One region of the Jeotgalibacillus haloalkalitolerans genome, then DNA from elsewhere that is predicted to be linked to it. Evidence: riboswitches for the same ligand, from Rfam matches in the RefSeq annotation. Region 1 holds a riboswitch; the other holds the start of a gene.

Region 1 (7,463 bases):
GCTGGGATTTTACCCGTGCGATCAGTTCAAGCGGATTGAACGGCTTCGTCACATAATCATCTGCCCCAATTTGCAGACCGAGAATTTTATCTGTATCCTCGCTTTTTGCACTCAGCATAATAATCGGTATATTGCGCTGTTCTCTTATTTTAAATGTTGCAGTGATACCATCCATTTGCGGCATCATAATATCAAGCAGGATCAGATGAATGTCATGCTCACTGAGTGCTTCAATCGCTTCGACACCATTTTGCGCCTGCACAACCTGTAAGCCTTCATTTTTTAAATAGATTTCGATCCCGTCTCTGATTTCTTTATCATCATCAACAATTAATACTGTATGTAATGTCACCTTGCATTCCCCCTTTCCGAAGTATATCACTGCAGCCGGCTGTGACTTAAGTATAGAAAGGAAATCTTAACAAATAGTGAGTGTAAATATGAAGAATTTCTTAAGAAGTATTACAGGTGCTCTGGTTATCAGTTCGCGAAATCAGTTGAAGGCGGGAGCGATGAAAGATGATGAAGAGCTGAAGGGAATCGTTCAGGATTGAAGGAATGACAGAAGGTGTCTGAAGGAATATAAGATGCTGCTGAAGGAAATATCATGGTTTATCGTCGATCTGAAGTGAAAAATATTATAACTGAATGAATCATTTCTTCTATGAGGGAATCGAGTCAGTCATTGAGGGGGAAGTTGCCATAATTGATGGAAAAAGATCACACACCATACCTGCACGATCTCCAGGATTTCCACTGCAAAACCGAGCGCTTAAGCATTTGAATAATGCAAAAAAGACCCGGTCGTTACATCCCGGGTCTGCAGCTTAATGCGCCATCATCTCATGCGCAATCTCTTCACCATCCATATCAGAGGGGTAATACGTCGGCCAGTTCACAACTTCTTCAAGCAGCGCTTCACGGTCATCGCCCCAGTACAGGTGATAATGATGCGCATCTGTCGGTGAAATGCCATGGTCACTGAACTGGATATAAGCAGGCATTGTGCCTTCCTGTGTTTCTTCAAGCTTAAAGATATAGCGTACACCACGATTACCTGCTTCATATGTCAGGACTTCATAGCCATCATAAGTATATACGCCGGAGGACTGTTCACCGTCCTCATAAAAAGTAAACGTGTCATCCTCAATCACAATACGATTCACGCCTGTTACATAGCCTTCTGTATAATATTCTTTATATTCCTCAGCTGTTTTGTCGCCTTCTTCAGCTTTATGGGCGAATACTTCATCAAGCGTTCCGTCCTTAAGGTAAGGATAGACTGACTGCCAGTCACCTTCCCAGTCAGAAAGCGGGCGGTCCTCAATCTGGTCATCTTCAAAGTAGCCATCGTAAATCTTCTGTGCCTCTTCATCAAGCTCATGGCTGTGATCGTGGTCATGATCATGATCATGACCTTCCGGCTCCACAGCAGGTGCTGCTTCAAGTGCAATATTCAGCTGCTCAAGATTATGTCTCATCAAAGAGAAATAGTCCTCATCGTTCTCGATGTCCTCATCTGTCAAAACAGAGAGATTATGCAGCATAAGCGTTTCTGCGCCAATTTCTTCTCTGATGATTTCAGCAATCTTTGTTGTAATATTCTGCTCAAAAAAGACATGCTGTAAGCCAAACTCTTCGGCTGTTTCTACAATTGATTGCAATTCTTTTTGAGATGGTTCCTGTGTTGGACTCAGTCCTGAAACAGCAATTTGATGAACTCCATAAGCTTCTTCCCAATACCCGTAAGCGGCATGGGAAACGATGAAGTGATTGCCGGATGCAGTTTCAATTTCTGATGAGAATTCCTGGTCCAGCGCTTCAAGTTCAGCTTTTAAGGCTTCGAAGTTTTCATCAAACATTGCTTCATCTTCCGGTTTTAGTTCTGTGAGTAATTCCTTAATGTTTTCAGCCATTTCAATTGAGTGGACCGGATCCAGCCAGACGTGGGGATCATAGTCTCCGTGATCATGATCGTGTCCATCTCCATGATCATGATCATCCCCCCCTTTACTTAATTCAAGACCTTCAGTCGCTTCAGCTATAGTAACATCCTCAGACTCTACCGCATCAACAATACTGTCAGCATAACCTTCAAGACCTGCGCCGTTTAAGATAAAAGCATCCGCTTCAGCGATCTCAATCATATCCTTGGATGTGGGCTCGTATGTATGTGAATCAGAACCAGGGGGGAGGATAGAGTTGACTTTTGCTACATCACCGGCAATCCGCTCCGCAAAGAATTGTAGTGGATAAACCGTCGTATAAATTGAAAGAGCGTCAGACTCATCTGATGAACTCTCCTCATTACTATTTCCACACGCAGCGAGCACGCCAATACTTAATAAACCTAAAGGCAGTAACCATTTTTTATTCATTGTTTTCCTCCTCATTTAAAATCACAAAAAACAATATATCGTAATGATTACGATTTGTAAATAGGAATGATTCTTTTTTGCAGAAACTAAAACATTTAATTATGTAAAGATATCTTTACTTTTTAATAGTCGAACAATATACTGAATGTAAAGATGTATTTACATTTTGAAATCCGGAAGGTCGTGATCAGGGATGCCGGTCAGAAACAATATTCAAAAGATCCGGAAAGAGAGAGGGATTAAGCAGATCAGGATGGCTGAAGACTTACAGGTCACACGCCAGACATTCACAGCGATCGAAAAGAATAAATACAATCCCAGTCTGGAGCTTGCTTTAAAGATCGTGCAATATTTTGATCTTCCCATAGAGGAAGTGTTTATTTTGGAAGAGGAGGAATCATGATGAAAAAGAAAAAACTGCAGAAATGGGGATTTACACTCGCTGGTTTTGGTGGGCTTGTTGGAATGATTGTTGGAACGCTGATTTTTAATGGCGCTGATTTTTCTGCGATCTTAGGTGCATTAACTGCTTTTATCATTATTTTCATTGTTAATGTTATCTATGTAAGATCCAAAAAAGATCAGACACCTGAAGTGGATGAACGGATCATACATAATATGCGCAAATACTACGCTGTTATTGCAAATGTGTTTCTTTGCATTCTTTTTGTAGCACTGTCAGCGCTTACATTTTTGGACTATGAACAGATTTCTATTTCTTATCTGTGGATGTTTGTCATTGCTTATATGCTGATTAGTGGTGTTGGGGCAATTGTTGTTAGTAAAAAATAATATATGATTTAAATACACTGCTTAAAGATTATTTCTGACTTGAATTATCGGATTTATTCAAATTTATGGTTGACAGCCCAAATTCTGAGCTGTAAGATGGGCTTTATAATTTAATCATCTTATCGAGATTGACTGAGGGAATGGCCCGATGAAGTCAAAGCAGCGGACCGCATATTGCGGAACTGTGCTAATTCCACGTACTTAAAGTACGAAGATAAGAGTGGATCAGGAAGCTTTAATCCCTCTTCTTTTCGTGGAAGAGGGATTTTTTTATCTCTAATTCCGATTAAATTGATTGGTTAAATAAGTTTTTGGAGGGAGGCTTTATTTTATGAGTCTGAGTACATTCAGTGAGATAGAACAGGAAATCGAAAAGAACTTCCAGCAGGTTGTCTCATGGAGGCGTCACTTACATATACATCCTGAACTCAGCTTTCAGGAATCAGCTACTGCTGCATTTATAAAAGATCAGCTGATCAGTTTTGGTTATGAGCATATCTCGTCTCAGGTTGGCGGTCATGGTGTCATCGCGACTTTAAACGGATCAGAACCGGGTCCTTCCATTGCTTTAAGAGCAGACTTTGATGCCCTGGCAATGCAGGACGAAAAGGAAGTCGATTACCGCTCCCAAAATCCCGGTGTAACCCATGCGTGTGGTCATGATGGACATACGGCTGCTCTGCTCGGTACAGCAAAAACGCTGTTAAAGTACAAACAGCATTTGAAAGGAAAAGTGATTTTTATCTTTCAGCCTGCTGAAGAAGTGCCACCTGGAGGGGCGAAGGCGATGATTGAAGAAGGTGTACTTGAAGGTGTGGATTATATCTACGGGATTCATCTGGATTCATCGATTCCTGTAGGGAAGGTAGCAGTTGGATCAGGTTACAGAATGGCTGCTGTTGATAAATTTGCGATTACAGTTAAGGGAAATGGAGGCCATGGAGCAGCACCACATCACACGACAGATCCGATCGCGGTCGGCAGTGAACTTGTGAATGCTTTACAGAAAATTGTAAGCAGACAGACGAATCCGCTTGATGCAGCTGTTGTTTCAATAGGGGTCTTTCAGGCAGGTCACGCTTTTAATGTGATTCCTGATAAAGCAGTGCTGGAAGGAACCGTCAGGTCTTTTGATCCGGAAGTCAGAAAGCAGATTAAGCGGTCAATTTACCGGATCGTTGAACATATCACTGCAGGGTTTGAAGCAGGTTACGAGATTGAATACATAGATGGCTATCCGGCTCTTTATAATCACCCGGTCGAAACTGAGCAACTGTCTTCACTGTTCAACCAGCTATTTGGCAATGAGAATGTTGAGGAATTTCCCGTCAGAATGGGAGCGGAAGATTTTTCGTATTACCTTAAAGAAGTTCCCGGAAGCTTTTTCAGAGTAGGGTCAAAAGGAGACGATCCTGCCACTCATTTCAATCATCATCATCCAAAGTTTGATATTGATGAGCGTGCGCTATTGATTGCTCAAAAGGCTTATATTCAATTAATTTATTCTAATTTAGCAATACAGGGAGGAAAACAATGAAGAAATTATACTTTTTAATCATCAGCTTATTTGTACTTGCAGCTTTAGCAGGCTGCTCAGGTTCAGAAGAATCAGCGGAAACAACGGGCGCATCTGCGGATTCAGGGCCTGTTGAGGGAGGCGAGCTGAATGTGGCGATCAGTGCAGACCCTAACACGCTCGACTGGATGTATACCGGTGAAAGTGCAGCGCGTAAAATCGGCTGGCATATCTATGAGGGACTGTTTGCGCTGAATCAGGATTATGAAGCGACGCCACTTTTAGCTGACAGCTATGAAGTCAGTGAAGATGGTCAGACCTATACGATCAACCTGCGTGAGGGCTTAACATTCCATAACGGTGAAGAGGTGACCGCTGAAGATGCAGTTGCATCAGTTGAGCGCTGGCTGAAGATCTCTTCAGTTGGAAAAATTACAAATGAACATGTTGAGTCTGTTGAAAAGGTTGACGACCTTCAGCTGAAAATTAACTTAAATAAAGCCTACAGTTCTTTGCTGTCAGATCTTGCGGCACCAAAGTCAGCTGCAGTTGTCCTGCCGGCTTCCGTGGCAGAAGAAGCGGGGGAGAATCCGCTTGACCATGATCAGTTTATTGGAACCGGTCCTTTTAAGTTCGATTCATGGAAGCGCGGCGATGAGATTGTACTTGGAAAGTTTGAGGATTATGTATCGCGAGAAGATGAAACAAGTGGTTTAACAGGTGAGAAAAAGGCTTATGTGGATGAGATTCATTTTAAAATCGTGAAAGATCCCCAGGTTGTACTAAACGGACTGAAAACCGGTTTATACGATTATGGGGAAGACATTCCGCTTGATCTTCATGAAGTAATTGAAGCAACTCCTGGTATTGAAGCAGAAACAGCTGTTAACGGTTATACAATCTTAACGCCGGATAAATCTGAAGCACCTTTCGATGATATGAAGGTTCGTCAGGCGTTACATGCAGCGCTTGATAAAGAAGCGATTGCAAAAGCGACCTATGGTAACGATGCGTTTTATGATTTAGACGGTGCACTGTTTACGCCGAATCAGACAGCCCTTTACTCTGATCAGCATATTGAAAACTTCAATGGCTTTGACACTGAAAAAGCCAAGCAATTATTAGAAGAAAGCAGCTATGACGGTGAGCCGATTAAAATCATTTTTTCAAATGATCACAGTGACTATAAGAAAATTGCAGAGATCTCAGAACAGCAGCTTGAAGCAGCAGGATTTGATGTAGAGCTGGAATCATTTGAATGGGCAACTTATCTTGAAAAATGGAGTGAAGCATCTAATTGGGACCTGGTCGTGATTGGCTGGTCGCCGTTCTTTTCACCAAATCAGGCAGGTATGCTCAGTCAGGACTCTAACAGCAGCGGCTGGTATAACAGCGAAAAGTGGCAGGGGCTGATTTCTCAGTGGGCGACAGCCGAATCAGATGAAGAGAAGGAGGACATTCTTGCTGCCCTGAACCAGACGCTTTCAGAAGAGCTCCCGTTTGAAAAGGTGACGAATGTATCTAATCTGGATGCACGTTCATCTGCGTTGGAAAACTTCAGCGAATGGTATGGTCCGAGATACTGGAACACATGGAAGTCTGAGTAACATAACTGGAAAATTGTCAGTGTCACAGCTGACAATTTTCTTTCTTTATTCATAAAGGGGAGAAGATGATTGATTAAGTATACCATTCACCGATTATTATCCGTTATTCCTGTCATGCTGGTTGTCAGTGTGATTGTCTTTATGATTGTGCATTTAACACCTGGAAATCCTGCGTTTTTGATTTTAGGAGAGGATAGTTCTCCGGAAGCTGTTGCAGCACTTGAAAAGCAGCTTGGTCTTGACCAGCCCTGGTATATACAGTTTTTCAGCTGGCTTTCACAAATTGTTACTGGTGACCTTGGTACCTCTGTCTACTCCTCTCAGCCTGTTACAGCATTGATTGTTGAAAACTTTGGTCCAACATTCAGTCTCATGATGTTATCAATGCTCTTGCTATTACTGATTGCAATTCCGACAGCCATTGTGATTGTGGCCCTGCGTAAAACAGTAATGGACCCGATTTTTACGACAGTTTCACTATTTGGTGTCTCGATACCGGAATTCTGGCTGGCTATTTTACTCGTGCTCGGTTTCGGTGTGGCGATACCGGTTTTTCCTGTCGCGGGTTATATACCGATTGCAGAGGGCGTGGGAGACTGGCTGCATCATTTACTGCTTCCGGCATTTGTGCTGGCAATCGTGGAAGTCGGGATTATTGCGAGAATGCTGCGTGACAGCATGCTTGAATCTGTGAATCAGGACTATACGAAAACAGCACGTGCCAAAGGAATCAAAGAGCGCGATGTACTGATGAAACACGTGTTTACAAATGCTCTAATTCCGACTACAACGGTTTTTGGTGCAACAGTTGCAGGGCTGCTTGGAGGGACTGTGATTATCGAAACCTTATTTACAATACCAGGAATTGGACAGCTGCTGATTGATTCCATTCACCGGCGTGATTATCCGGTTGTGCAGGGAGTTGTACTGTTTATCGCCGGAATTTATGTACTGGTCAATCTGCTTGTGGATCTGCTTTATACGCTTCTGGATCCGCGCATCCGCTATGATTGACCGTTAGAGGAGGAAAAGAAGTGATACTGAAGAAAAAGACAAATCTGATTGCAGTCACAACCTTTTTCATCATTGCACTAGCAGCAGTGACTGCAAATCTCTGGCTTCCGGTGTCACCGGGCACGATTGCACCTGATCAGCGGTTGACCGGGCCCA
Region 2 (7,463 bases), on a different contig from region 1:
ACAGCTTGAAAAGTTGAAAAAACAGCCGCATGTGATCGTCGGTACACCAGGCAGAATTCTTGAGCTGATTAAACAAAAGAAACTGAAAACACATGAGATCAGAACCGTAATCCTGGATGAAGCAGATCAGCTTCTTTTGCCGGAACATAGAGAGTCAATTGGACAGATCATTAAAAGCACGCTTGCTGATCAGAGACAGATGGCGATGTTTTCCGCCACTTTACCTGAGGAAGTAATTGAAGACGGTAAAGGAATCATGAAGTCCCCTGAGGTCATTAAAGTAGGGCGTGAAGAAGTACTGCAGGGAGATGTCCGTCATCAGTATATGGTCTGCGAGCACCGTGAAAAAATCGATATGATCAGAAGAATGGTCCGGATGGATTCCATGAAACAGGAAAAGTCATTGGCATTCATGCAGGAAGTACTTGATGTTATGACGGCTGCAGAAAAACTGAACTACAAAAACCTTGAAATCGCTGTGCTGCATAGTGACTTGACGAAAGAAGAAAGAGCAGCCTCAATGCGTAAATTCCGTAAGGGCGAGCTGCCGCTTCTGTTAGCGACAGACCTTGCAACAAGAGGGCTTGATATTGAGGAAGTCACTTATGTGATTCATATGGATGCTGCCGAATCACTTGATCAGTATATCCACCGTTCAGGCAGAACAGGCCGGGCAGGAGCAAAGGGAACGGTTCTATCCTTTGTGACCCCGGGGGAAGTGAAAAAAATTAAGCGATATACAAAGGAATTGGGTGTAGAGCTTGAAGAGGTGACGATGTACCGCGGTGAGTGGCAGTCTGTCTGAACCCTGAAAGTGGAATAGTTGACTTTCTGTAGCAGAACAACGAAAATCTGTATATAAGTTAGACACTCGAAAAATTAAGGAGTGATCATATCATGGAAACCGTAACGGATTTCACACATGTTCTGCTTGATGGAGATCAGGAAAAGGCATGGGAGTATGTCATGAATGAAGTGGAAAATGGAACTTCCACTGAAGATATATTTTATCAACTGTTGACACCTGCAATGGTTGAGATCGGAAAGAAGTGGCAGGAGAATGAAATCTCAGTTGCAGATGAACACCTTGCAACGACTACGTGTGATTTTACACTGGCGCGTTATAAGCATGAAGTTTTACTGCCAAGAATTAAAAATAAAGTACAGGATCAGGGAAGAGCTTTATTTTTCTGTGTTGAACAGGAGGAGCATGACCTTGGCATCCGTATGATTGCACAGATCTTTGAGGAAAATGGCTATGAAGTCCGCCTTATGGGTGCTAATCTGCCTGTTGAGTTTGTATTAACAATGGCAGTGAACTGGGAGCCGGATGTGATAGGGATGTCGGCAAGTATGCTGAAGCAGGGAGAAAAAGTCCCTTCATATATACAGAGACTGATGGAACGCTTTGAAAACATTGAACTGCTGATCGGCGGAAGATTCCTATCACTTCCTGATCAGCTGCTCGATAAAGCTGATGACACGAAGGTAACGATCATTCAGGAAGGAAGCGAGCTATCTGCCTGGCTGACAGATCGCACTAAAGGAGGAAAATAAAAGTTGATCCACCTTAATGCCATGCCGATGCCTGTGGTGATCATTGATCATTCATTAAATATAGTAGAAGCTTCGGGCAAAGCACTGAAACTGCTTGGCAGATCCGCTTCATTTCTCGATTGGGTTGATCATGAAAGCCGGGAAAAAGCCGTCAGATTTATACAGGATAAGCATGTAGAAAAGTTAGAGTTGAATTTAGTCACTGTAGAAGGAACCATTTCACTGTTTACCGTCCAAATCGAGTGGGATGAACACCAGGCGGTTATGATCCTCCAGCAGGAAGATCATATGATTGTTCAGCTGATGAATAAAGTGAAAGAACATCAGCGCCGTCTTGAAGAAAGTGATATGGAACTGATTTTAAAAAAGAATGAACTTGAAAAGTCATTTGTACGTATTAATGAATTAAGTACTGCTGCCATACATTTAACTGGTGCGATTGTGCTGATCCCAATCTTCGGGGATTTAAACGTTACTCTGATCCAAAATAATCAGCAGCGGATTTTAAATAATATTTATGCGAATCACATCGATGAAGTGATTATAGACCTGCAATCAGTCGGTCAGATGGACAACGCAGGTGTTGATGAATTAATAAAAATGATTAAAGGCTTTTCACTGTTCGGAACTGAGTGTACAATAACCGGAGTGAAGCCGGAGCACGCTCCATTTCTTCATCAGATCAAAACGATGCAAAAGCTTACTTTTATAAATAACCTGGAGGATAAGCTCTCACGTATTGTTTATTAAAAGTAAGTGAATGAGAAAGAAGGATTGACATGAACAAACAATTTGCAGTACTCGGACTGGGCAGCTTTGGTGGACATCTTGTTGAAGAATTCCACGAAATCGGTGCAGAAGTGTTTGCGATGGACCGCAATGCAGAGTTAGTGGATAAATACTTTGATATTGCTACACATGTCATCCAGGGAGATGCACAGGATGAACAGCTTCTGATTCAGGCCGGAATCAGAAACTTTGATCTGGTTGTTGTATCATTTGGGGAAAATATTGAAGCAAGTATTTTAACAACGATTATTCTCACTGATCTTGGAGTCAAGGAAATCTGGGTAAAAGCCTCCAGTCTGTATCATCAGAAGGTTCTTGAAAAGATAGGTGCAACACGTGTCATCCGTCCCGAAAAAGATATGGCACGACGAATTGCCCACCGTCTGGCTTCAAAGCATTTTATTGATTATGTTGAACTGTCTGAAGAGCATTCAATGGTCGAAATTAAGGCAACGCCAAAAATTATCGGCAAAACAATCGCTGCACTGAATGTCAGAAACCGATTTGGCTGTAACATTGTCGGAATTTACAGAAGGCACGATATGCTTGTATCACCTAGCGGGGATGACCGGATTGAAAAAGACGATGTTCTGATTGTCATTGGTGAGAATAGAAAGCTTCACCGTTTTGAAAAACAGGGTGTATAACAAAAAGGTCCGTCATCTCTTAACTAAGAGGTGCCGGACCTTTTAAATCTGTCGTCTGAAATTGCTTCAGCCTTCAGCAGCCCGTTTGCACATGGCTTCAGGAGCTGTTTAAGAGAGTCTTTATTTTCTTCCGGATTCAGCCACTGATTGAACCTGTCTTTCTCAAGTATAACGGGCATTCTGTTATGAATATCAGCCATCAGATCATTTGGTTCAGTTGTTAAGATTGTACAGCTTCTGATGATCTCGTCCCCATTCCGCCATGACTCCCATAAGCCTGCAAATGTGATCGGTTCTCCGTCAAGCCTCTTAATCTCAAAAGGCTGTTTTTCTTTCCCTGACTTTTTCCATTCATAAAACGAGCTTGCCGGTATAAGACAGCGCTTTGACCCAAAGGCTTTCCTGAAGCTTGGCTTTTCTGCTACTGTTTCAGACCGCGCATTAAACGTTTTGTAACCAATCTTTTCATCTTTTGCAAATGGCGGAATCAGCCCCCACCTGAATGAAGCTGGATAACGGGTGCCATTTAACTGAACGACAGCTGCAGCCTGCTGACTCGGTGCAAGGTTTTCGTTAGGTGTATAAAGAAAATCATCTCGCATTTCGAATTGATAATATTGCTGCAGATTATACATCGCTTCTACCAGCGAAAATCTTCCGCACATTATACATCTCTCCTTTAAATGAATTCTAACAAAATATTGCGAAGATAGAGAAGATTTAAACTTATTTCCTTTTAAAGGTAATTAGTTGATTTGTTTCGATTTACGAATCATACTGAACCCAGACATACATATTCAGGAGGGTTTTCCATATGAAGAAATTTTGGTTAGTATCTGCAATGGCAGCTGCACTTATGCTGGCAGCCTGCTCAGACGAATCATCAGAGTCAGCAGAAACAGAAGAAGAAACAGCAACAGAAGAAGCGGCAGAAGAGACAGAGGATACTTCAGCAGAGGAGTCTGAAAGCGAAGAAAGCGCTGAACCTGAACTGTATCTCGTTGGGGACGAAGTGACAGCGGGTGACATCACGCTAACAGTTACTGACACAGGCGTAGCAGAACAGATCGATGACACAAACCGTATGTTTGAAATTAACATGACAGTGACCAATAACGGTGAAGAAGAAGTATCATTATCATCAGAAGACTTTACACTGACAGATCTTTCAGACGAAGAGAAAACGGCATACGGCGATCCATCAGAATGGACAATCGCAGCAGGAGAAACAGCTGAAGGCTCACTGCAATACGAATCAGCATCAACAACTGCATTCAAACTCTTAGGCACAATCGGTGAAGAAGAAGTTGAATGGAGACTGCCGGGAATTACATCTTTAGATTAAGTTGTTTTTAAATATGTAGAGTAAAAATATAGAATTTTTAATGAAATATTAGTGTAGCGGAGCGGAAGGCGGCGACTCCGGGACGAATAGAGGGAAGCTGAGACCCCGGAAGCCGCAGGCTGAGGAGGCTCAGCAACCTCCGTCCGGAAAGCGTCCGCCTGAAGCGCAGCGAAACGATTCAAGAGTCTGAGGCCTGGTCCCGGGCTCTTTTTTTAAGAGAATGAACCAGATCACATTTAAATACACTTTAATCACCGCTCCTATTGACACAACAGCCCTCTTTCTTGTAAAGTTGTCATAATTAATTGAATAGCGTGGATTCTTATCAAGAGAGGCGTAGGGACAAGGCCCGTTGAAACCTCAGCAACCTTCACATCAGTGAAAAGGTGCTAAATCCATCCTGCAAATAGGCAGGGAAGATAAGAAGCTTAGTTGTCTAAAGCCTTCTTATCTATGATGAAAGAGGGCTTTTTTGTATATACACGTTATTAAGCAGGAAGGGTGACGAAATGAATTTACTTGAAGAAATGAAAAAACGGATACTGATTGGTGATGGCGCAATGGGAACCCTCCTGTATTCATATGGTTCTGACCAGTGCTTTGAAGAATTAAATCTTTCACATGCAACACATATACAGCAGATTCATCAGGCTTATATAGATGCAGGAGCAGATGTCATTCAGACAAATACTTATGGAGCAAATTATCATAAGCTTGAGCGATACGGTCTCGAGGAAAAAGTAAAAGAAATTAATACTGCAGCTGTTAAAAACGCGAAGGCTGCGGCAAAAGAAGATACGTTTATTCTCGGTACAATCGGCGGGATCAGAAGCTTCCGTCCACAGTCCATTGATCTGAATGAAATTAAGCGGACATTCCGGGAACAGCTTTACTGTTTACTGTTAGAGGGAGTAGACGGTTTACTGTTTGAAACGTATTACGATTTTGAGGAACTGGCAGCAGTCATTGAAATTGCCAGAAAAGAAACGGATCTGCCAATTATCGCGCATATTTCGGTTCAGGAGCCGGATGTCATGCAAAATGGTAAGCCGGTCGCTGAAGCACTGCTTGAGCTTGAACAGCTTGGAGCGGATGTAGTCGGGCTGAATTGCAGGCAGGGACCATTCCATATGATTAAGTCACTTGAGCAGGTGCCGCTGCCGGAAAAGGCGTATCTGTCCTGTTATCCAAATGCCAGTCTTCCATCTTACTCAGAAGGTTCTCTTCAGTACAGCAACAATGCCGATTATTTTGGAGAGGTGGCGCCTGCATTCAGAGAACAGGGCGTGAGACTGCTTGGTGGGTGCTGCGGAACGACACCTGATCATATCAGAGCATTCAGTCGGGCTTTGAAAGGTCTTGAACCAATTACTGAAAAAAGAGTAGAGAAAGCTGAAAAAATCGTGGTGCGCTCAAGACAGAAGGATCTGCCTGAGCCGCTCACAGACATTGTCAGAGACCGCAAGTCAGTCATTGTTGAACTGGACCCTCCTAAAAAGCTGTATACAGATACCTTTATTGAAGGCGCGAAAGCACTAGGCGCAGCAGGAGCGGATGCCGTTACACTTGCTGATAATTCCCTGGCAAGCCCGCGCGTTTCCAATGAATCACTCGGTTATTTGATTAAGCAGCAGGGTGTGCGTCCGCTCGTTCATTTAACGTGCAGAGACCGTAACCTGATCGGCCTCCAAAGTCACCTGATGGGACTTCATACACTTGGACTTCACGATATACTTGCTGTCACAGGTGATCCGACAAAGGTTGGGGATTTCCCTGGTGCGGCTTCAGTTTACGACGTATCATCGTTTGAACTGATCGAAATGATTCAACAGCTGAATAACGGGATGTCCATGTCAGGGAAAGACCTCGGAGAAAAAGCATCCTTTACCATTGGCGCCGCTTTTAACCCGAATGTCAGAAGTGTGGAAAGAGCGGTACAGCGTCTTGAGAAAAAAATCTCAGCCGGCGCTGATTACTTTATGAGTCAGCCTGTATTTTCAGAGGAAAAGCTGATTCAGACAGCTGAAGCAGTAAAAGATCTTGGCAAACCTGTATATATTGGTCTGATGCCGCTGACAAGCAGTAAAAATGCAGATTTTCTGCATAATGAAGTACCGGGTATCAAATTGACTGAGCAGGTAAGAGACCGCATGGCTGCAGTGTCAGGAGATCGTGAAAAGTCATATCAGGAAGGGCTTGCGATTACAAAGTCTCTAATTGATACAGCGCTTGATCTGTTTAATGGCATCTACCTGATTACACCATTTATGCGCTATGAAATGACAGCAGAACTAACACGCTATGCCAATGAGCAGGCGGCAAAGCGAGGAGGAAACCAACGTGCGCACATTATTCAATGAACAGCTTGAGAAAAGAATCCTGATTATGGACGGTGCGATGGGCACGATGCTACAGGATGCGAACCTGACAGCAGAAGATTTCGGTGGGGAAGACCTTGAAGGGTGTAACGAAAACCTGAACCGTACACGTCCGGATTTATTAGAAAAAATCCATGACGCCTACTTTGAAGCAGGTGCAGATATCGTGGAAACTAATACATTTGGCAGTATGAGCGTGGTGCTGGAAGAGTATGATATCGCTTCTGATGCGTATAAACTGTCTCGTCTTGGCGCTGAAATTGCGAAAAAATCCGCTGCGAAATGGTCTACTGAAGAGCGCCCGCGATTTGTTGCAGGCTCTATGGGTCCTACAACAAAAACGTTAAGCGTAACAGGAGGCGCCACTTTTGAACAGTTGAAAGCGTCTTATGCTGAACAGGCAAAAGGGCTGATCGATGGCGGTGCGGATCTGTTATTAATTGAGACGAGTCAGGATTTACTGAACGTTAAAAGTGCCTTCCTCGGTATTCAGGATGCATTCAAGAAAACAGGTAAAGAACTGCCGCTGATGATCTCAGGGACAATTGAGCCGATGGGAACAACGCTTGCGGGTCAGACAATAGACTCTTTTTATATCAGCGTTGAGCATATGAACCCTGTATCCGTGGGGCTGAACTGCGCAACAGGACCTGAGTTTATGCAGGATCATATCCGTTCACTTTCAGAAATCAATCAGTCTTATGTCAGCTGTTATCCGAATGCCGGACTGCCTGATGAAGAAGGTGT

Evidence for each region. Region 1 has a riboswitch for S-adenosylmethionine ahead of UFB30_RS11005 (M20 metallopeptidase family protein). Riboswitches for the same ligand answer to the same signal wherever they lie in the genome.
Region 2: another riboswitch for S-adenosylmethionine. It lies ahead of UFB30_RS14380 (bifunctional homocysteine S-methyltransferase/methylenetetrahydrofolate reductase); the one in region 1 lies ahead of UFB30_RS11005 (M20 metallopeptidase family protein).

What each region holds. Positions count from the first base shown of each region.
Region 1 is NZ_JAXQNN010000003.1:175,810-183,272, forward strand. It holds gene UFB30_RS10985 (response regulator transcription factor) at 1-352, opposite strand, end outside; gene UFB30_RS10990 (metal ABC transporter solute-binding protein, Zn/Mn family) at 828-2,378, opposite strand; gene UFB30_RS10995 (helix-turn-helix transcriptional regulator) at 2,572-2,781, shown strand; gene UFB30_RS11000 (hypothetical protein) at 2,781-3,170, shown strand; SAM riboswitch class I at 3,287-3,391, shown strand; gene UFB30_RS11005 (M20 metallopeptidase family protein) at 3,502-4,707, shown strand; gene UFB30_RS11010 (ABC transporter substrate-binding protein) at 4,704-6,293, shown strand; gene UFB30_RS11015 (ABC transporter permease) at 6,363-7,307, shown strand; gene UFB30_RS11020 (ABC transporter permease) at 7,328-7,463, shown strand, end outside.
Region 2 is NZ_JAXQNN010000006.1:72,145-79,607, reverse strand. It holds gene UFB30_RS14410 (DEAD/DEAH box helicase) at 1-805, shown strand, start outside; gene UFB30_RS14405 (cobalamin B12-binding domain-containing protein) at 898-1,557, shown strand; gene UFB30_RS14400 (STAS domain-containing protein) at 1,561-2,307, shown strand; gene UFB30_RS14395 (potassium channel family protein) at 2,337-2,993, shown strand; gene UFB30_RS14390 (SOS response-associated peptidase) at 3,017-3,658, opposite strand; gene UFB30_RS14385 (DUF4352 domain-containing protein) at 3,808-4,338, shown strand; SAM riboswitch class I at 4,658-4,764, shown strand; gene UFB30_RS14380 (bifunctional homocysteine S-methyltransferase/methylenetetrahydrofolate reductase) at 4,848-6,698, shown strand; gene metH (methionine synthase) at 6,646-7,463, shown strand, end outside.